DNA from 2 places in the Planococcus shenhongbingii genome. Region 2 is predicted to be linked to the other one. Evidence: riboswitches for the same ligand, from Rfam matches in the RefSeq annotation. Region 2 holds a riboswitch; the other holds the start of a gene.

Region 1 (10,205 bases), 560 kb from region 2:
CAAAAGAGAATTTGCTTGGCGAAGAAGGGGAAGGATTTAAAATCGCGATGGCGGCACTCGATAATGGCCGTTTTACTGTTGCTGCAGGAGCAGTGGGGCAAATTATGGCTTGTTTAGAAGCAAGCGTCAGTTATTGCCACGAACGCAAAACCTTCGGAAAAGAGATTGGCAGACACCAGCTTGTTCAGCAAATGATTGCGAAAATGGAAGCGGGCTATCAAATGAGCCGTCTGCTTGTGTACCGGGCCGGTGAACTGAAAAACGAAGGAAAGCGCAATACGAGAGAAACGTCTCTGGCTAAATGGCAAGCCTGTGATTTTGCCAACCAGGCTGCAGACGACGCTTTCCAGATTCATGGAGCTTATGGCTATTCAGACCAGTATCCGGTCAGCCGCTTTTTGCGGAATTCCAAAGCGCCGGTCATTTATGAAGGGACACGTGAAATCCATACCATTATGCAAGCGGAATATGTACTCGGTTATAAGGAAGACAAACCGTTAAGCAAAACCCTTCCAGCTTGGCAAGAGGAAACCATTGCTTCGTTGACGAATAAATAAACTTTATAAGATTACGGCAATACCGTGATGACAACCTTGCCTGTGAAACAGAATACAGAGTTGAAATTCATGCACCCAAAACGCAGTTGGATAAGCTGTCTAAGATTTAAGAAAGGTGGAAATTAAATGGCTTCTGCAGAAGCCATTTAATTTCCACCTTCTATTTTTCAATAAATTCAGCAAGGTTTTCAAGTGTGGAATTTAAACCGGTATCATGGTCTTCTTTTCGTATTCCTTCAGGGACGTGTTCGCAAACGATTGTCACTTTTGTTCCTGCTGGAACGGCTTCCAAATACCAAGTCTGACTCATCTCGCCGGAAAACGCCGGATCTTCAGAATCGAATTTTCCGGAACACACAATTTTGGTGTCCGGAACCAACTCCAAAAACTTTCCTTCGGTTACGTCCGTATTGTCGGAAGTCTTTCCGGGGGTTGGATGATCGGTTTCGTAGGTAAGAGTCATCCGGTAAGTTCCGCCTTCGTGAGGTTCAAAAACGTCCATATGGGCCGACATTCCTTTTGGCGGAAGCCAAGAACGCAAAGATACAGGGTTCATGAACGCTTGGTAGATAGCATTCGGCGACGCCTTAATCACTCTTGAAGCGGAATCGATTCGGTAGCTTGATGGAGTTGCCATATTAAAACCTCCTGATTGAGTTTAATGTAGTATACCCATTTTCAGCTGGAAACCATTCCCGATAAATCTGGAAATGCGACATAATCTAAATTGTATAGACCGCCACTTCCGACGTATTAACGTTTAGGAAGCGGCGGTTTTTTATTTAATGTAATAAATTGTGTCGTTTTTTAGAATTGTAACGAGTGACGACAGGTATAAAAGACTATTTAGGTAGATTAAAAGTAATTATTAATGTAATATATAGGAAAAGTTGTAAACATTAAAGATTAGTAAGACCCCCCTGTCTCGGATAATGTGAAAAATAGGATGACTAGAAAGAGGAATGAAGATGAGAAACCAGATTAAGACCATGGCAAAAAATATTGTTTTATTTAGCACAATTACAACTGTAACTTTGACTGGCGGAGTAGGAAGCGTCTATGCTGCAGAAGCACCGGCATACTCGAATACTCAAGCTTACGAAGCGCAGCATATTGAACAGGATGCCAAGTACTCGAAGAAAGTGATGAGAGCGGTCCGGGTTAGTTTGGGAGTGGATGCTAAGTCAATACAAGTAGATGCCGTGATTCAAACGATGCCGAAAGTGAACGTCATGGACCGTTACTTAGCTTCATTCGGTAAAAAGGTCAAAGGAAATGAAGTTCGGCTGGCGGTAAAAGAGATCTTTGATATCGATCTGAACTACGTTTCGAAGATGGATTATGGCAGCAAATTGGCCAGCTATCCTACAGATGTGATGGAAAGCTTGCGCGTCTCTTTGAACGAAGAACCGGCATCGACTAAGCAAGATGCACGGATTATGGAAATGGCGAAAAATGAAGTGATGGACCGCTATCTGAAAGAACATGATTACGCACTCACTGGCGCAGAAAGCCGCGTGCTGATCAACCAGATTTTCGGCGTTAATCTGGAGGGCATTTCCACTTTGGAACATATGCAATTAGCGGTCAGCTCTAAAGGCCAATGGATTGTGAAAAGTGATACGGATCTATTCGTTCTCGAATCCAGCTTGGATGACGTCGATGTTTCCATTTATACAACACCTTACTTTAAAGAAGTGACAGGCAGCGACCAATTGCCGGAGCCGTTAAAAACGAAATTAATGGAACTTGGCTTTACGTATAATGAAGAAGCCAATCGGCTGTATTACAAAAACCCAACCGGGGAATCTGTGCCGGATGCGTTCAAAGGCCGAGTAATGGGGATTCTGATTGGCACGATTGTGACGGAATACAAGAACAAATAATAGGAAAACCTTCAAGGACTTAGAGGAAACTCTTGGTCCTTTTTTTGCGCTTTCCTTTCTTGTAGAATGATTGGGCATGATGGGTTATAGAGCAAAACTTAATGTTTTAGAAGAATATAAGGCAGGCCGATTTCGGGCAGCTCTGCTAGGGTTTGTAATGAAAAATACTAACCAGGGTCTTTAAAAGGAATTCTCCTTCAATTGACCTGTACAATAATCAATCCTTTATATTAATTATCTGATTTTTCTGATATATTTAGAAAGAGGAAGTTTTTGCTATATTTTCGAAATAATAAATTCCAAAGGAGGGATGGAATGAACGTTATCAAGAATGATATTACGTTCGCGAGTGAAGGGTTAAATTGCAAGGGCTGGTTATACGTTCCGGAAGGAGGCGAGCCTAGTAAGAAACCGGCGATTGTCATGGCGCATGGATTTAATGCGGTGAAAGAGATGCATTTGAAAAACTTCGCAGAAAAATTTGCAGAGGCAGGATTTGCCGTATTGGTTTTTGATTACCGATTTATCGGGGAAAGTGAAGGGGAGCCAAGGCAGCATGTGATTCCTGCAGAGCAGCATAAAGATTATAGAAATGCGATCAGCTGGATTTCAACTCATGATCAAGTAGATGAAAATCGAATTGGCATTTGGGGAACTGGCTACAGCGGAGCTCATGCATTGCATTTGGCGGCAATAGATCCGCGGGTGAAAGTTGTCGTAGCCCAAACTCCCGTGGTAAACGGATGGAAGAGTGCTCAACGGTTAATGAGAAATGATATATTCCAAGGATTCGTCCAAAATCTAAGTGCTTACCGTCTGGCCCGTTATATGGGAGCCGAGCACCAGTATGTGCCGGTAGTTGCACCAGAAGGTGAAGTAAGTGCTTTGCCAATTCCAGAGGCTTTTGAGTGGTTTACTGAAACAGGGAACACGATTGCACCAAATTGGGAAAATAGAATTACGCTTGAAACAATGGAAGCTCTTTTGGAATATAGCCCAAGCAGCACGATTGAGCGTATTTCCCCGACACCTTTATTAATATTGGTGGCAGAAAATGATATGTTGGCGACAGCGGATTTAACCATAGAAGCATTTCAAAAAGCACATGAGCCAAAAAAATTAGTGATTCTTCCCGGCGGCCACTATAGTGCCTATGGAGAACCAGGATTGTCGGGTTTTCTTCCACCGCAAATTGAGTGGTTCAAGGAGCATTTGTGAGACTGATTTAAAGGAAGCAGAGAGACGAAAAAATCGCTTTCCTTTATCAATGGAAATTCTAAACCTAAGTTGTATTTCACTCTGGTTCTTTATTGCTAAAATTCACAATAAACAAAATGGGTCTTGCTTTTTGCGTTATATTGAAATAGTATGAAAATATAAATTAAATATGTAAATCTCTTATGAAGAGCGGCGGAGGGACTGGCCCTGTGAAGCCCGGCAACCATTCAAGGTTTTGAACGACCATGAAAAGGTGCTACATCCTGCAAAATACTTGGTATTTTGGAAAATAAGAGAGGTGTAAACTCAAACTTTTTTGAATGCCTCTCTTTTAAGAGAGGCATTTTTATTTTTCACAAAAAAGGAAGCGGTTGTCATTACAACGGCTGCATGCAGTTGAAGGTTTTACTGGCCACACTGGCAATGAAAAAGAAACAGGAAAAGGGGAAATGACATGAAGAAATGGATAGCAGGAAGTGTACTGGTTTTGTCAGCAGCAGTTTTAGGAGCTTGCGGAAGTGGTGAAGAGGCATCAACTAAAGAAGCGGAAAGCCTTGTCAGTGACGGTGTTTTAACTGTCGGCGTAACCGGTGGCCCGCATGAAGAGCTCGTCGGAAAAGTTGCGGAGCTTGCAGAAGAGCAAGGACTGGACTTCACCATTGAAACGAAAGTGTTCTCTGACTACGTAATGCCGAATGTTGCGTTAGCAGAAGAGGAAATTGACTTGAACTCATTCCAGACGGAACCGTTTTTTGAAGAAATGAAAAAAAGCCGGGACTTGGATTTGGTCCGCGTCGGTGATACGGTCACGTTTCCGATGGGCATTTATTCATTAGACTACAAAGATGTCAGCGAACTGCCGGAAGGAGCAAAAATCGGTTTGCCGAGTGATCCGACCAATAGCGGACGGGCTTTGGCGTTGTTCGAAAAAGCGGGCCTTCTTAAAGTGAAGGAAGGCGTCGGCTTGCAGGCGACTGTGATGGATATCGCTGAAAACAAAAACAACTACGAGTTTATCGAACTGGACTCTGCTCAAATTCCACGCCAATTGAACGAGCTGGATGCAGCAGCGATCAATACCAATTTCGCACTTGAAGCGGGCTTTGTGCCAGCAGAAGATTCGATTTTCATCGAACCAAGCGATTCGCCTTTCGTCAACCTTGTTGCGTCACGCACTGAAAACAAAGACGATGAAGCGATCAAGCAATTCCTTGAACTGTACCATAGCGATGAAGTAAAACAATTCATTGAAAAAGATTTCAGCGGATCGCTTATTCCTTCATGGTAAAACCTAATGAGAAAGCCGCCTTCGATGGAATCCATCGAAGGCGGCTTTTTTTGTTTAACGGTATTGGCCAGCAGTCGCAGCATCGAAAAAGGGAAGATGCGGAAAGCGCAAATCTTTAAATTTCAATCATTTTAATCGTTGATGCGATTTCTTCTTCAGCCGACTGCAGGTTCCATTCATGTGGGTAATAGCCGAGTGGATTGCAGATTACTTCAATGTTTTTATAATGTTCATGATAGCGTGTATGGGTATGGCCAAAAATAAGCTTTTTGACCTGGTATTCCAACGCCAGTTCGCCAAAGCGCGAACTTCCCATCATCGCATTGAAGAAATCCCAGCTCGGATCTTCCTTCACTTGCAGAAAATGAGCGAACGGTACAACATGAGTGACCAGGATTATGTTTTTGCCGCGATATTCTTTGAGCCAGTTCTCCAGTTTTGCGGTATACTGCTCCGTCAAGGCAGAGTCGGTTACTGGCCAGTGGGCATACGTTTTATCCGGCCAGGTAAAGCTGCCGAATACGCCTTTGGCAAATTGCTGTTCAGTAAATCCCGCAACGCCGAATGTGTAATCATACCAGCCGCCATCGCCGATTACGACCCAGTCCTCGTTCAATTGGACAGGGCCGTTGCCAAGATTTCCGCGGAACTCGAGAAGTTTGGAATAGGCAGCGGCGGAATCTTCCGCATAGACATCGTGGTTGCCATGGACGAATAATAGCTTGGTTTCCAGAAAACCGTCTTGCAGCCGATTTAAAAGAGCCAAGCCTTTTTCAGGGCCGGCAGCTAGATCTCCGCTCACGATGAATACGTCAGGGGAGTGGTTTTTTACCCATTGTTCGACTATAGCTAGAATATCTGTTTCTGCTTTTTTGCGGTTTAACCCTTCATGAATGTCTGATAAAACGGCGATTTTCAACTGCGGTTCCTCCTGTCTCGGTTGCATCTGTTTAAAATCCATATTCCGGTCATGCACTGATTCAGTAAGAACGCCATTCCTTTTCTGGAATGGCGTTTTTGTATTATCCGTACTGATTTTTGACTAAGTCGAATAAATCGGTTTTTTTCAAATACGCTTCCGGAGCAAGGAAAGTCACCGTAATGACACCTGGATGGCGGCCGATTTCAATCGCTCCGGTGATGGTCGCACGGTTCATGATTTCCGGAACGGACACACCGAAAAATTCAGCAGCTCGGTTCAACCCGTTTTCAGTCGCATCATTCAAATTCGGCCCGGATCCGATAAAAGAGACCGGATAAGATTGTTCGATCTGAGAGACGTTCCATTTGTCGGCAATTTGCTGGGCGGATTGCCGTTCTTCTGCAGTGAACGGCTTCGCCGTATAGGGCAGGTCCTCGACATTCGGCAGCAAGATTGGTCCTTTGATATTAAACCCTTTCAGGACATGGACTTGGAGATGGGTGATGCCCGAAACGTCTGCTGTATGCCCAGCGATTTCACCGTCTCCTTGCATCGCATGCATATCACCGAGGTAAACGCCGCCTCCGGGAACTTTAACAGGGCAGATCAAAACAGCACCGGCGCGCACACGGTTGACATCCAAATGGCCGTCCGTCCGGTGGGTTTCCAATTCTTCCTGCGTGCTCGCATAATCATGGGTGGCACCGACCAGGAAAGAACCGAAATCTCCGGCATTATGGGAATCAGGCGTTGGCCGGGATGGCGTCGTTCCCAATTGTCCGAGGAAAGGGCGCATGCGTGCCATCGTGCCGACCAAGTCATGTGGTGCAAACGTGACGACCGGATTTTGTACAGAAGCTTCGGGAGTTTTCATGTAATCCCGTCCAGCTTTTGCAATGGTTTCAGCTGCTTCTTGCGGCAAGGTGAGGCCGACATCGCCGTTTTCCCCAAAGAAAATGGTATAGCCATTCGTGAAAACGAACGGAGTGGCGTCCGCTCCACACTTCGCACAGCGGATGGCTTCCATGCCGATGCCTTTAATGACGGTTTCCGGATTCTTTGTTCCGCATTCCGGACATTTCGCGGCGACGTAGCCATCACCGTCTGCGCGGTCTTCAATCATTTTGTCGTTGCCGGAAGCGGTCGCTTGGGAAGTGACCGTGATGGACTGGATCCGGATGGCAATTGCGTCGCCCGGTTCAGCCCCTTCCACATAAACAGGTTTTGTCACTTCGTGGCCGCCTTTGATGCTTGGTGTAATCATAGGGCCCCAACAGCCTGGAGCCGTATTCGCAATAATGTATCCACCGTCTTTCACCGGCCCTAACATTTCTTTTCCCGGATCCAAAATGCCGTCTACGAAATGATTGACAAATAACGTTTCGACTACCGTTTTGTTCACAATAATCCTCCTCTTTATTCGAATTATCAGACTACTTAAATTATATAGGTTTAGGGGGCCTTTAACAATTAAATGCGCTGTTTTGCATTTTCAAACAGCCTGCTCAATTCAGAATTTAAAGAAGGAAAGACGACTTTTTTATATCAATAAAACCAACGATTTCAAAGACGGCTTCCATCTATATAACAGCAGGAGCCAGGCCCATAAATGAACTGTGTATCGAAATAGGAAGCACCAGTAAAATTTCACATAGCGAAACAAAATGCCAAGTTGTTGTAAGTGCAGAAATGCTCCTTTAAGATGAGTTCAAAGATGAGGTGAACTTGATGAGCAATTATGAGGTGGCCGCATTAAAAAAAGGGCTGCAGATTTTGGACCTGCTGCAAGAAGAGGAATTTCTGACCTTAACAGAAATCAGTACGGCTTTGTCTTTCAATAAAACTACGGCTTTTCGCTTGCTCAGCACTTTGGAAAACATGAATTACGTCATCAAAAAAGATAAATACTTCAAATTGAACGAGGGAAAATTTTATCAAGGCCACAGCACACGCCCTTTTGACTGGACTTCATTGAAAACGCCTTATCAATTAGGAGTAGAGGAGTCAGAAGGGGTTTATATCGGCGTATTGGAAAACAACGATGTGGTGATGAAGCAAATGCTCAAACCGCCTTTCAAGGAACCGTTTCAGCCTGAGATTGGCGACCGGTCTCCCGCCCATATTAGCGCACTTGGCAAAGTCATCTTGGCGAACTTACAGCCTGCAGAACTAGAGGGAATTTCTTCCTGCCTTTCGCTTAGCCAGGCTACAGACCAGACCTTCATCGATCGGGAGTTGTTTGAGCAGCATTTGGACATCATCCAAAAACAGGGATTTGCCATTGATGATGAAGAACGTTTTGTCGGAGTCCGCTGCATCGCAGCACCGGTATTCTATAAAGACCGCGTCATTGCCGCAGTTGCGATTGCCGGACCCGTCGACAAGATGAAAAAGACTTTGCTGAGAGGCTTGACCAATAAAGTTAAAGCCGTCAGCAAAGAAATCACAAAAGAGCTGGACCTTCGCTATTAAGAATGGCAAGGCTTAAACTTTTAATAGCTCCGTATTCAACAGCCACAAAGTTTTGTAAACATCAAGAGGAGAGATTAACCGATGAAGGAAAGTTATAAACCATTATTTGAACCTTTAACATTGCGAAATGGCGTGCAGTTGAAAAATCGCATCGTCATGCCGCCGATGACTACTTTTTCAGCAAATCCAGATGACACGGCTTCAGATGCAGAACTGGCTTATTATGCCGCCCGTTCAAACGGTCCAGGCATGGTCGTTACTGCCTGCGCATATATCCAGGAAAACGGCAAAGGCTTTGAAGGGCAATTTTCGGCACACCAGGATGCGATGATTCCAAGTCTGCGCAGCGTAGCTTCTTCTATAAAAGAGCAAGGCGCAAAAGCGGTGCTGCAGCTTTATCATGGCGGCCGCTTAGCGGTGCCCCATCTGATTTCAAATGGAGAAACGGTCAGCGCAAGCAGCGTGGCACCGATGTTGGACCGGGGTTTCTATAGCATCGAACAGACACCCCGGAGCTTAACCGATACCGAAGTGCTGGAATTGATCCGGGATTTCGGCGAAGCGACGAGACGGGCGATTGAAGCCGGCTTTGATGGAGTGGAATTGCACGGCGCAAGCGGCTACATCATCCAGCAATTCTTTTCTCCTCATTCCAATATACGGAATGATTGCTGGGGAGGTTCTCTTGAGAATCGCCTGGCTTTCCCATTAGCTGTTATTGAGGAAGCGAAAAAAATCATTGCGGAACATGCCAAAGAACCGTTTATCCTTGGCTACCGCTTGTCACCGGAAGAACCTGAGACACCGGGCATTACAATGGCCGAGACATTTGCGCTCCTCGATGCTTTAAAAGAAGCGGATCTGGATTACCTTCATATGGCCTTGAATGATTTTTGGTCGAAGCCGCGGCGCGGTGTGGAAAGCGGCCGATCACGGATTGAACTGATTCAGGAACATATCGGAGGCCGTGTGCCTATTATTGGTGTAGGTTCCATACATACACCGGACCAGGCTGTCGAAGCACTTGAGCAAACAGGTATTCCTTTGATTGCCCTTGGAAGAGAACTGATCATGGAACCGAATTGGGTGGAAAAAGTCGAACAAGGACAGGAAACCAAAATTCAAACGGCAATCCATTCCGATGACCAGGATGAGCTTCAGGTGCCGGATCCATTATGGGAGTTAATGATGTCTGTTCCGGGCTGGTTCCCAATAAAAGTCACAAAATAATTAAGAATTTAATCTAAATTAAAGCGGCAAAGGGAATCTCCTTTGCCGCTTTTTATGGTTGCGGCCGTTTTGATTCAAGGAGTGTCCAGTTGGAATTTCCTGCATCAAAAGTCCAAATTTCGATTATGCGTATATTTAGTAATATTGCTTTTGACTATCTGGATTTCGCCCGCTGACAAAACCTTTTCAAGATTGTAGCTGGTTACAGCGCCTAAAGAAGCAGCCATCTTTTAAGAATTTCGATTAAGAGCTATTTAAAAATAACGTCCCAATATATGCTTAAAAACCTGATAGGACCATAAACCTGTTTTTGATTAAGCAGAAAATTCTCCATTGACTTTACAATGGACCGTAAATATACTAATAGTGTACTAAGTACTCTATTTATAGAATGCCTTATGAAAGCGCTTTAAATGAATTATATTCATATATCTATTTCTGTATTTTTGCTTCTCTATTTATTTTCACTGGCTAAATTGATTTGTGGAAGTTATTCAAATTAGGCAGAGAAAGCGAAGGAGAGAAAGTGTTAGGCGTCATAATGGCTCCGCAAATTTTAAACAGCTTTCTGCTGAATTAGGCAGAATACCCCTTCTTCAAACAGCATATGCGGCTGTTTGGAAGGGGTTCTG
Region 2 (10,205 bases):
AGCGGAAACGCATTCAAGAATCATGATGAAATAAAAAGCTTGGAAGTGAGTACAGTGTTTTTAAAGAGAATCAGTTTGTTGCAGGACCAAGTACCGAATTACAATCAATATCCCTTTAATATTCCCGCGATACAAGGCATAGACCAACTTGACTTAGCCAGTCCCGTCACTTTTTTTGTCGGTGAAAACGGTTCGGGAAAATCGACGTTGCTGGAAGCCGTCGCTGATAAATGCGGCTTTAATTCTGCTGGAGGCGGGCGCAATAATACATATGAAACTCATGCCGCAGAATCTGTTTTAGCGGATTATATCCGGCTTTCCTGGATGCCGAAAGTTTCGAACGGGTTTTTCATGCGAGCGGAATCTTTTTATCACTTTGCCACTCATATCGATGAGCTGCAAAAAGAAGGTGCAGATGCTTACAGAAGTTACGGAGGGCAATCTTTACATGAACAATCTCATGGTGAATCATTTTTATCGCTGTTCATGAACCGCTTTAATGGCCAAGCGATTTATCTGCTTGATGAGCCGGAAGCGGCATTGTCACCGCAGCGACAGCTGACGTTCCTGCGCATACTCCATGAATTGGTGCAGCAGGAGGAATGTCAATTTATCATCGCCACGCATTCACCGATTCTTCTGGGCTATCCTGATGCTCAGATTTTAAGCTTTGACGGCGAAGCCATTGAAGAAATCAGCTATGAGGAAACAGACCATTATAAAATCACGAAATACTTCCTGGATCACCGGGAAAAGTTTTTAAAAGAACTGCTGGAGGATTAAATTATATAGAAGAAACTAAGTTCAGGGAGTGATTGGGAATTTGCTCATACACAAAAGTAACAGCCAATCTGTCATCCATTCAACTAAAAGTTGTGATGGCAGATTGGCTGTTTTATTGCGGCTTGTTTTTGGATTTCTTCAGGTTTTCTTTTACTCTGTACCTGACAATTTGCCGGATCAGATCTAATGGCAAAGGTTCATGCAGCGGGAATTGGACGGATCCCTTGGCGCTTTTATACTTGGATAATTCATTTTCAAAAGCGGTGATGCCGGCGGGAGTGGGATAAAAGCCGATATGATTTTTGAAAGCTGCAAAGTGGACAAGGTTTCCGTGTAGATAAAATGTCGGCATTTGATAACTGACTTTTTCATCTGCTTGAGGAGCTTCCTCTTTGATCAATTTCCGGAGATTCTCTAGTGTTTCCTGGATATCTGTAGGAAATTGGGCGATATACTCATCAATAGTCTTAACTGCTTCATTTTCTGATTTCATATTTTCTCCTCCTTGTGAATTCTTAATACACCGCTTTTTTTCATTATAGTCATAGCTTCATTATAAACAAAAAAAGCGTACTCCTATCGGAATACGCCTTTTTGGCAAATTTATTTTAATACTGTTTCCAAGGTTTGCAAGTTCTTTTCCATCAATGTGAAATACGTTTCACCATTGTCGATGTTTTCTTGCGTCAAGACGCCCAAATTATGCATTTGAACCGCTTCTGCACCTACTTCTTTTTGAATGACTTCGGTAAGATTTGAAGAAACATTCTGCTCGAAAATAATGTGCTGGATGTTTTTTTCTTTTGCCAAATCAACAATTTTAGTCAGTTCTTTTTGAGATGGCTCATCTTGGCTGTTTAACCCAGCTACTGCCACTTGGTTGAAGCCATATGGTTCAGCAATATAACCGAACGCTGAATGAGAAACAAAGAACGTATTGTTTTCTACTCGTTCAGAAAGGTCGGCGAACGACTGGTCAAGCGCTTCAAGTTCAGCGATTAATTTCGTGTAATTGCTTTCGTAAGTCTCGGAACCTTTCGGATCTGCTTTGATTAATGAATCTTTGATGGACTCCGCCAAGTTTTGGCTAAGAACAGGAGACATCCACACATGCGGGTCTGTTGAACCATGGTTATGGCCATCGTGACCTTCTTCTGCGTGGCCTTCCTCGCTATGTTCTTCTTCGGAATGACTGGCAGCTTCCAATTCTTCATCGGTAATTGAATCAGCAGTAGCGACAAATTCAACATTCTCATTGCTTAAGGTTTTTTTCGCGCTGTCAATAAATCCTTCCAATCCCAGCCCAATATAAAACATCAAATCCGCTTCAGCGAGCGCAATCATATCTTGTTGGGTAGGTTCAAAGCTGTGCTCGTTTGAACCCGCGGGATAAACCGATTCGACTGCGACGCGGTCACCGCCAATGCGTTCCGTAAAGTATGTAAGCGGATAGACAGTGGTTTTAACTTGCAGTTTTGAATCATCTTCGGTTTGCGTTTCACCTGCAGGATTGCCGCAAGCTGCCAGTAAAAGAATAAGGGCGATTAATGGGATCAGTTTTTTCATTTTGTACCTCCAAATTGTAACGGTTACGTTTTAAGAACAAAATGAATGTTACACGATTTTTTTTGAAAACACAAGAAAAACCACCAATTATTTTTTTGGTGGCCATTTCTCCGGAACAAAATCGACTCCGCCTTTATTGAACGGATGGCATCTCAGGATGCGTCTCGCTGCCAAGTATCCGCCTTTTAAAGCACCATGCTTTTCCACTGCTTCAATTCCGTAATGGGAACAAGTGGGATAAAAACGGCAGCTCGGAGGAGATAAAGGAGAGATGAAACGCTGATAAAAGCGGATCATCTTAAGCAGAATGGTCTTCATTTGAGGTCAGCTTCTTTCTGGAAAATTGTCATTATGTTTATTGTAAGCAGAAGAGAGGTATAAATAAAGTATGTAAGCTTATCAAAAACATTGGAGAGTGATTTGAATGTCAACGGAATTAAACAAAGAGTTAAACGTACAAGTCGCAACATGGTCAGTAGTCTACACGAAATTACATAATTTTCACTGGTATGTAAAAGGCCATCAATTCTTTACCTTGCATGTGAAATTTGAAGAATTATATAACGAAGCAACTCAATATATGGATGAAATTGCAGAGCGCTTGTTGGCTCTTGGCGGAAAACCGGTGGCAACGATGAAAGAGCAGTTGGAGCTATCGGTCGTAAAAGAAGCCACAAGCAAAGAAGATTCGGATGCAATGGTTCAGACGGTTGTGTCTGATTACGATACAATCATGAAGTCATTGAAAAAAGGCATGGAACTGGCAGCTGAAGACAATGATGACATGACAGAAGACATGTTAAATGCCATTCACCAAAACTTAGAAAAACATTCTTGGATGTTGTCAGCATTTTTGGGCGAAAAGAAGTAAAATAGAGATACAGAAGCGTGCACTGTTAATCAGTGTACGCTTTTTCTAATGTCCAAGAGGTGAATGAATGGAATACATAGACTTGAACGGCAATCTGTGCAAACTGTCTTTTGAACCTGGAATCTTTTCGGTTGAAAGCAAGCATGTATTAGTGATTTGCAAATATAGCGGCAAGTGGGTGCTGACAAAGCATAAAACCCGCGGCTTGGAATTTCCGGGCGGCAAAGTGGAGCCAAGGGAAAGTTTAGCACAGGCAGCGGTTAGGGAAGTATATGAAGAAACCGGTGCGGTCATCGGCAAACTGGAATGGCTGGCTGAGTACATGGTTTTTTCAGATCAACCGTTTTGCAAAACGGTTTTTATTGCGGAGACAGAGCGCTTGGAAGCCATCGCTTTGATGGAAACAGAAGGCATTGTTTTGTCGGAACAGCTCCTTTTGGATGATTCATACAGCTTTTTAATGAAAGACAAAGGAATGAAGGAAATTATAAAGAAGGTGATGCAACATGGAAAATGGGACGATTGAATCGAAAAAAATCTATCCATCGCCAAATCCGAATGTCCGGCTGACAGAAATCGTTTATTGGTCCGATGGATTGAAAGTGAAAGGTCTCTTGGCTGAACCGAAAAAGTCTGGGAATTGGAGCGGCATTCTTTATCTGAGAGGCGGCATCCAGTCAATTGGAATGGTGCGTCCTGCACGAATCGCTCAATTTGCGGCTCAAGGCTTTGTCGTGTTTGCCCCGTATTACAGAGGAAATCGGGGAGGGCAAGGACGGGATGAATTTGGAGGAGCGGATAGATGGGATGCGGTATACGCGGTAGAAGTCTTAAAGGAATTCTGCAGCGGTAGGGTCCACATTCTGGCTTTTTCGCGCGGAGGCATCATGGCCCTATGGACGGCTGTATTAAGAGATGACATCACATCAGTCGTTACATGGGCAGGCGTAACCGATACCGTTTTAACCTATAAAGAGCGGCCGGATATGCGGCGGATGATGAAAAGACTGTACGGAGGCACGCCAAATACGGCACTGACCGCGTATGAAGAGCGTAACCCTTTGCTGCGGCTAGACGAAACAAAAGCGCCTGTTCTAATCATCCACGGTTTAAAAGATGAAAATGTCTCGCCTGGCCAAGCGTATTTATTGGAAGAAGCATTAAAGCTTAATGGCCAACAGCACGAAACCTGGTATTTCCCGGAATATACTCATTTTTTCCCGCCAGCAGCCAATCGCAAAACCGTAAAAGCGTTGACGGAATGGATGAGAAGGAACGAAAGGTGATGGCCGAAACTAGCGAAGCGATACAAGTACAATGCAGAGACAGGAGTAAGAGATTTCACTGAATATCGTTGTATATTTAGATTAATAAAATTTGTGAACTTTCAATGAAAAAAGCTATCCATAAAGGATAGCTTTTTTAGCTTGCTTATTAAATCTTTGCCGGTCCGCCTTGAACGCTGATATCAGCTGAAACGGTGCCGAATTTTTTGAAGTTTTCTTGGAATTCCTGAGAAAGTTCTTTTGCTTTCTTGTCGTAAGCTTCTTTGTCTGCCCATGCATTGCGTGGATTCAAGATTTCAGAAGGCACGCCAGTTATTTGTTTTGGAATTTGCAGACCAAAGATTTCTTCTTTATCAGTTTCGATATCATGAAGTTCGCCTTTGATTGCAGCACGCACCATTGTGCGTGTGTATGACAATTTCATACGGCTGCCGACTCCGTACTCGCCGCCAGTCCAGCCCGTATTTACAAGGAATACATCAACACCATGCTCGTCGATTTTTTGTCCAAGCATTTCAGCGTACACAGTCGCATGCAAAGGAAGGAAAGGTGATCCGAAGCAAGTTGAGAATGTCGCTTCAGGAGAAGTAACCCCGCGCTCTGTTCCAGCCAGTTTAGATGTGTAGCCGCTTAAGAAATGATACATTGCTTGTTCTTTCGTCAATTTGCTGATTGGAGGCAACACGCCGAAAGCATCAGCTGTCAAAAATACGATTGTTTTTGGGTGCCCTGCTACCGAAGGATCCACAATATTATCAATTGCCTGGATCGGGTAAGCGGCACGTGTATTTTCAGTCAATGATCCATCGTGATAATCCGGGATGCGTGTATCGTCGTCAACGACAACGTTTTCTAAAACAGCACCGAAACGGATGGCGTCATAGATTTGGGGTTCGTGCTCACGTGTAAGATTGATTGTTTTTGCGTAGCAGCCGCCTTCAATATTGAAGACGCCGTTATCCGACCAGCCGTGCTCGTCGTCACCGATCAATTTACGGTCTTCATCAGCAGATAAAGTTGTTTTTCCTGTTCCGGATAAACCGAAGAATAATGCTACGTCGCCCTCATGGCCTACGTTAGCTGAACAGTGCATCGGAAGAATGCCTTTTTCAGGCAAGATGTGGTTCATGATGGAGAAGATAGATTTTTTCATTTCGCCGGCGTATTCAGTGCCGCCGATCAGAATGATTTTTTTCTCCATAGAAACGATGATAAATGTTTCAGAATCAGTGCCGTCCACTGCAGGATCTGCTTGGAATGTCGGGGCGTAGACAACGGTAAATTCCGCTTCATGCGCCGCCAGTTCTTCTGCAGTCGGGCGGATGAACAATTGGTGGGCGAACAGATTATGCCAAGCGTATTCATTGATCGTCTGGATAGCCAAACGAGACTCTGGGTCTGCTCCTGCAAAGCCTTTGAAAACATATAATGCATCTTGTTGTTTCAAGTGCTCAATTACTTTGTTATATAAGTTTTCAAAAACATCAGAAGAAATCGGACGGTTGACAGCGCCCCAATCAATTTTATCTTTTGAAATCTCTTCTTCTACTATATACTTGTCTTTAGGTGAGCGGCCTGTGTATTTGCCTGTTTCAGCTTTTACTGCGCCTTCTCGAGTCAATACGGCTTCCCCACGTGATGTTGCTGCTTCCACTAATTGCGGAACTGAAAGCTGGACGTGCACATTTTGGCCATTTAAAAGATCCTTTAAGTTGTTTGCGAAGTTCACTGGATTCATTTATATGTACCTTCCTTTTCGGTTATTCCCATGGTGATGGGGAGGATGTATATTCGAACATTAGTATAACACATTGAGCCCATTAGTCTATACTAATAACTGATTGTAATGAAAAAAATACATTTAAGGATCTTGATTCGCCTATTATCACCTATTAATGATTTAATATGGACAGATTGATTGAAAAACGTTGACATAACATTATACTTTCCGTATGATGAAAAATTGAACGGATACTCTTATTCCGAGCTGGTGGAGGGGACAGGCCCTATGAAACCCGGCAACCTGCTGCAAATTGCAGAGAAGGTGCCAAACCTGAAGCAAGGAACTCAACCTTGGACGATAAGAGTGAAAGGTGCTTATGATGATTTCTCCTTTCCACATGCAAATGATGGATGGGATTTTTTTATGAAATTGCCCTTAATCCTCGTGTACAAAGGCCACAACGGCTTGAAGTTCAATCCTTACGGAACGGACTTGACATGGGAAACGAGTACCGTATCAATTTCGAGAGCAATCTCGCAGGATATAAGGAGGAAACACATTTTGAAAAACCGTCGATTATTCACATCAGAATCAGTAACAGAAGGACATCCGGATAAAATCTGTGACCAGATTTCAGATGCAATCCTGGATGCCATTTTAGCAGAAGATCCCAATGCGCGTGTTGCATGCGAAACCACTGTAACTACAGGGTTAGTGCTTGTTGCAGGGGAAATCACGACTTCTACTTACGTTGATATCCCGAAAGTTGTACGTGAAACAGTACGGGAAATCGGTTATACACGTGCTAAATATGGCTTTGACTCAGAAACAAGTGCAATTCTGACATCTATCGATGAGCAATCACCGGACATCGCTGCTGGAGTAAACGTAGCGCTTGAATCGCGTGAAGGCCAAATGACTGATAAAGAATTAGACGATATTGGAGCAGGAGACCAAGGTCTGATGTTCGGATTCGCGTGCAACGAAACGGAAGAATTAATGCCTCTACCAATCTCACTAGCTCATAAATTGGCACGCCGATTGGCTCAAGTGCGCAAAGAAGAAATACTTCCATATTTGCGTCCCGATGGCAAAACACAAGTTACCATCGAATACGATGAAAACAATAAACCGCTTCGCGTGGACACCATCGTTATTTCCACACAGCATCACCCGGAAGTGACACTTGAACAAATACAGCGCAACATCAAAGAATATGTCATCAATGAAGTTGTCCCTCAACATTTGATGGATGATGAAACAAAATACTTCATTAACCCGACTGGCCGTTTTGTAATTGGTGGTCCACAAGGAGATGCGGGCCTTACAGGGCGCAAAATCATTGTTGACACTTACGGCGGCTTTGCACGCCATGGCGGCGGCGCATTCTCAGGAAAAGACGCGACGAAAGTGGACCGTTCAGCGGCTTATGCAGCTCGTTATGTAGCGAAAAACATTGTGGCAGCAGGCTTGGCAGATCGTTGCGAAGTGCAATTGGCTTACGCAATCGGCGTAGCTCATCCAGTATCAATCGCTTTTGATACATTTGGAACGGGCAAAGTCGACGAAGAAACTTTGGACGATCTAGTCCGTGCAAACTTCGATTTGCGCCCGGCTGGAATCATCAAAATGTTGGATCTTCGACGCCCGATCTACAAACAAACAGCAGCATATGGACATTTTGGACGCACCGATATCGACCTTCCATGGGAACGTACAGATAAAGTGGAAGTTCTTAGAGAACAATCAGGCATCTTTAATGGACAAGCTTAAAAACAACAAAAAGACGATCAGGCAAAAATGCCTGATCGTCTTTTTATTGTTATTTTTCTTGCTCGATATAGGTTTTTTGCAATGATTTATAGTAAGCACCTTTTTCCGCATACTCCCGGACGATGCGTTCCATATCTTGCTTATCATCATCCCGGAGTTCACGGACCACTTTCGCTGGACGCCCAAGCGCCAGCATTCCGGGCGGAATGACTTTGCCGGGCGGAACGAGGCTTCCAGCTCCGATGAATGCGCCTTCTCCAACTTCAGCGCCGTCTAATATGATGGATCCCATGCCAATCAGTGCGCCTTTTCGGATAATGCAGCTATGGAGTGTCACTTGATGGCCAATCGTGACATTGTCTTCAAGAATCAATGTTTTCCCTGGACTCTGGTGAAGCATGCATAAATCCTGGATATTGGTTTTGTTTCCGATGATAGTCGGAGAGACGTCACCGCGTATGACGGTATTGAACCAGACGGATGATTCAGCACCAATTGTCACATCACCGGTAATTGTTGTATGGTCCGCGATGAATACGGATGGATGAATGGATGGGTGCTTGCCGTTGAATGGGTAAATCATGGAAAACCTCCGTTAAAAAAGATAAGATATCTATAATCGTAACAAATTTACTGCAAAGGTCAAATCTGTTGGTTGGATAAAAGATGAAGAAAGGAGTGCAGCAGATGTGGAAATGGGAAGCGAAAGGACAAGCAAAGGCAGTTATAGTGCTCGTGCACAGCGCGTATGAACACCATATTCGCTATGCCTGGCAAATCGATCAATGGCGTTCTGAGAATTTTCACGTCATTACAGGAGATTTGCCAGGCCATGGGAAAAGTGCACCGGCAAATCAGCCGCATCAGGAATCGTTTATAGCCTATGAGGAATCGGTCCGGGCTTCGACTCTTGCTGCTTTAGAAGAACAGCTCCCGGTGTTTATCGTTGCCCATGGACTTGGAGCTACTATTGTTATGAATTTCTTAAGCCATAACCCTTACCCAATAGCTGGCGTCGTCTTTAGTTCTCCTTGGCTGCGTTTGATAAAAACTCCATCGAAATTTTCGGCTGCACTGACAGGCTTGCATAAACTGACCTCTAATATGGCAATTGAACATCATATTCATATCCATGACTTAACGCGCAATAAAGAAGTAATTGAACAAGAAAAAGACGATTCCTTGTATAACTCTACTGTGACCGTTGGATGGTATCATGAATTGCAGACTTATTTGAAGCAAACAGCGCAAAACATCGGGAAATTTCCGGACATCCCGATTTTTATCCAAACAGGTGAAGTTGATGCAATCGCTGACCAAGCATATACGAAACTATGGCTCAAACAACAGGAATTAAAAGAATTCAGCTTTAAAGAATGGCCGCGTTGTTATCATGATCTTTTTCAGGAACCGGAACGTGAAGATGTATTTATTTCATCTCATTTATTCATTAAGAATGTGTTGCGTTCTCTCGGCTATGTAGTGACATAAATAGGAGGCAATAGACTTATGGCGCCATTGAAATACAGCATCTTGGACCAATCACCGATTTCAGAAGGAAGTACACCGCAAGAGGCGTTGAAACACACAGCGATGCTGGCACAGAAAGCGGAAGAGTGGGGATATACGCGTTTTTGGGTTTCAGAGCATCACGATGCTACAACACTTGCGGGCTCGTCTCCCGAAGTTTTGATCGCTCATCTGGGTGCTGTGACAAACACCATTCGCCTCGGGTCAGGCGGAGTTATGCTTCCGCATTATTCAGCATTCAAAGTAGCGGAAAACTTTAAATTATTAGAAGCGCTTTATCCACATCGAATTGATGTAGGAGTTGGACGGGCACCAGGCGGCATGCCACGGGCGAGCTATGCTTTAAACGAAGGGCGGAAGCGCGATGTCAGCCGATTCCCGGATCAAATAGAAGATTTAAGAATGTATTTGACGGATTCTATTCCGGAAGAACATTCTTATTACGGAATGAAAGCGACACCAGTGACAGCTGCTGCTCCTCCAATCTGGATGCTTGGGACAGGACAGAGTTCTGCGGAACTGGCAGCCGAAAAAGGCCTCCCTTATATGTTTGCCCAGTTCATCAACGGAGAAGGAGGCCAAAGTTTTGCAAGGACTTATCGCGACCGCTTTGTATCGAATGATGGCAGTAAACCATACCAGGGTGTTGCTATTTTCATTATGTGCCAGGAAA

The links. Region 2 has a riboswitch for S-adenosylmethionine ahead of metK (methionine adenosyltransferase). Riboswitches for the same ligand answer to the same signal wherever they lie in the genome.
Region 1: another riboswitch for S-adenosylmethionine. It lies ahead of QWY16_RS03970 (MetQ/NlpA family ABC transporter substrate-binding protein); the one in region 2 lies ahead of metK (methionine adenosyltransferase).

What each region holds. Positions count from the first base shown of each region.
Region 1 is NZ_CP129235.1:781,920-792,124, forward strand. It holds gene QWY16_RS03950 (acyl-CoA dehydrogenase family protein) at 1-557, shown strand, start outside; gene QWY16_RS03955 (SRPBCC domain-containing protein) at 718-1,194, opposite strand; gene QWY16_RS03960 (hypothetical protein) at 1,526-2,443, shown strand; gene QWY16_RS03965 (alpha/beta hydrolase) at 2,759-3,661, shown strand; SAM riboswitch class I at 3,839-3,957, shown strand; gene QWY16_RS03970 (MetQ/NlpA family ABC transporter substrate-binding protein) at 4,116-4,949, shown strand; gene QWY16_RS03975 (metallophosphoesterase) at 5,065-5,868, opposite strand; gene QWY16_RS03980 (acetamidase/formamidase family protein) at 5,972-7,273, opposite strand; gene QWY16_RS03985 (IclR family transcriptional regulator) at 7,600-8,343, shown strand; gene QWY16_RS03990 (NADH-dependent flavin oxidoreductase) at 8,425-9,573, shown strand.
Region 2 is NZ_CP129235.1:1,340,079-1,350,283, forward strand. It holds gene QWY16_RS06700 (AAA family ATPase) at 55-783, shown strand; gene QWY16_RS06705 (iron chaperone) at 896-1,276, opposite strand; gene QWY16_RS06710 (metal ABC transporter solute-binding protein, Zn/Mn family) at 1,387-2,349, opposite strand; gene yidD (membrane protein insertion efficiency factor YidD) at 2,437-2,667, opposite strand; gene QWY16_RS06720 (Dps family protein) at 2,774-3,220, shown strand; gene QWY16_RS06725 (NUDIX domain-containing protein) at 3,288-3,746, shown strand; gene QWY16_RS06730 (alpha/beta hydrolase family protein) at 3,727-4,506, shown strand; gene pckA (phosphoenolpyruvate carboxykinase (ATP)) at 4,655-6,244, opposite strand; SAM riboswitch class I at 6,481-6,593, shown strand; gene metK (methionine adenosyltransferase) at 6,791-8,002, shown strand; gene QWY16_RS06745 (gamma carbonic anhydrase) at 8,052-8,585, opposite strand; gene QWY16_RS06750 (alpha/beta fold hydrolase) at 8,690-9,493, shown strand; gene QWY16_RS06755 (LLM class flavin-dependent oxidoreductase) at 9,512-10,205, shown strand, end outside.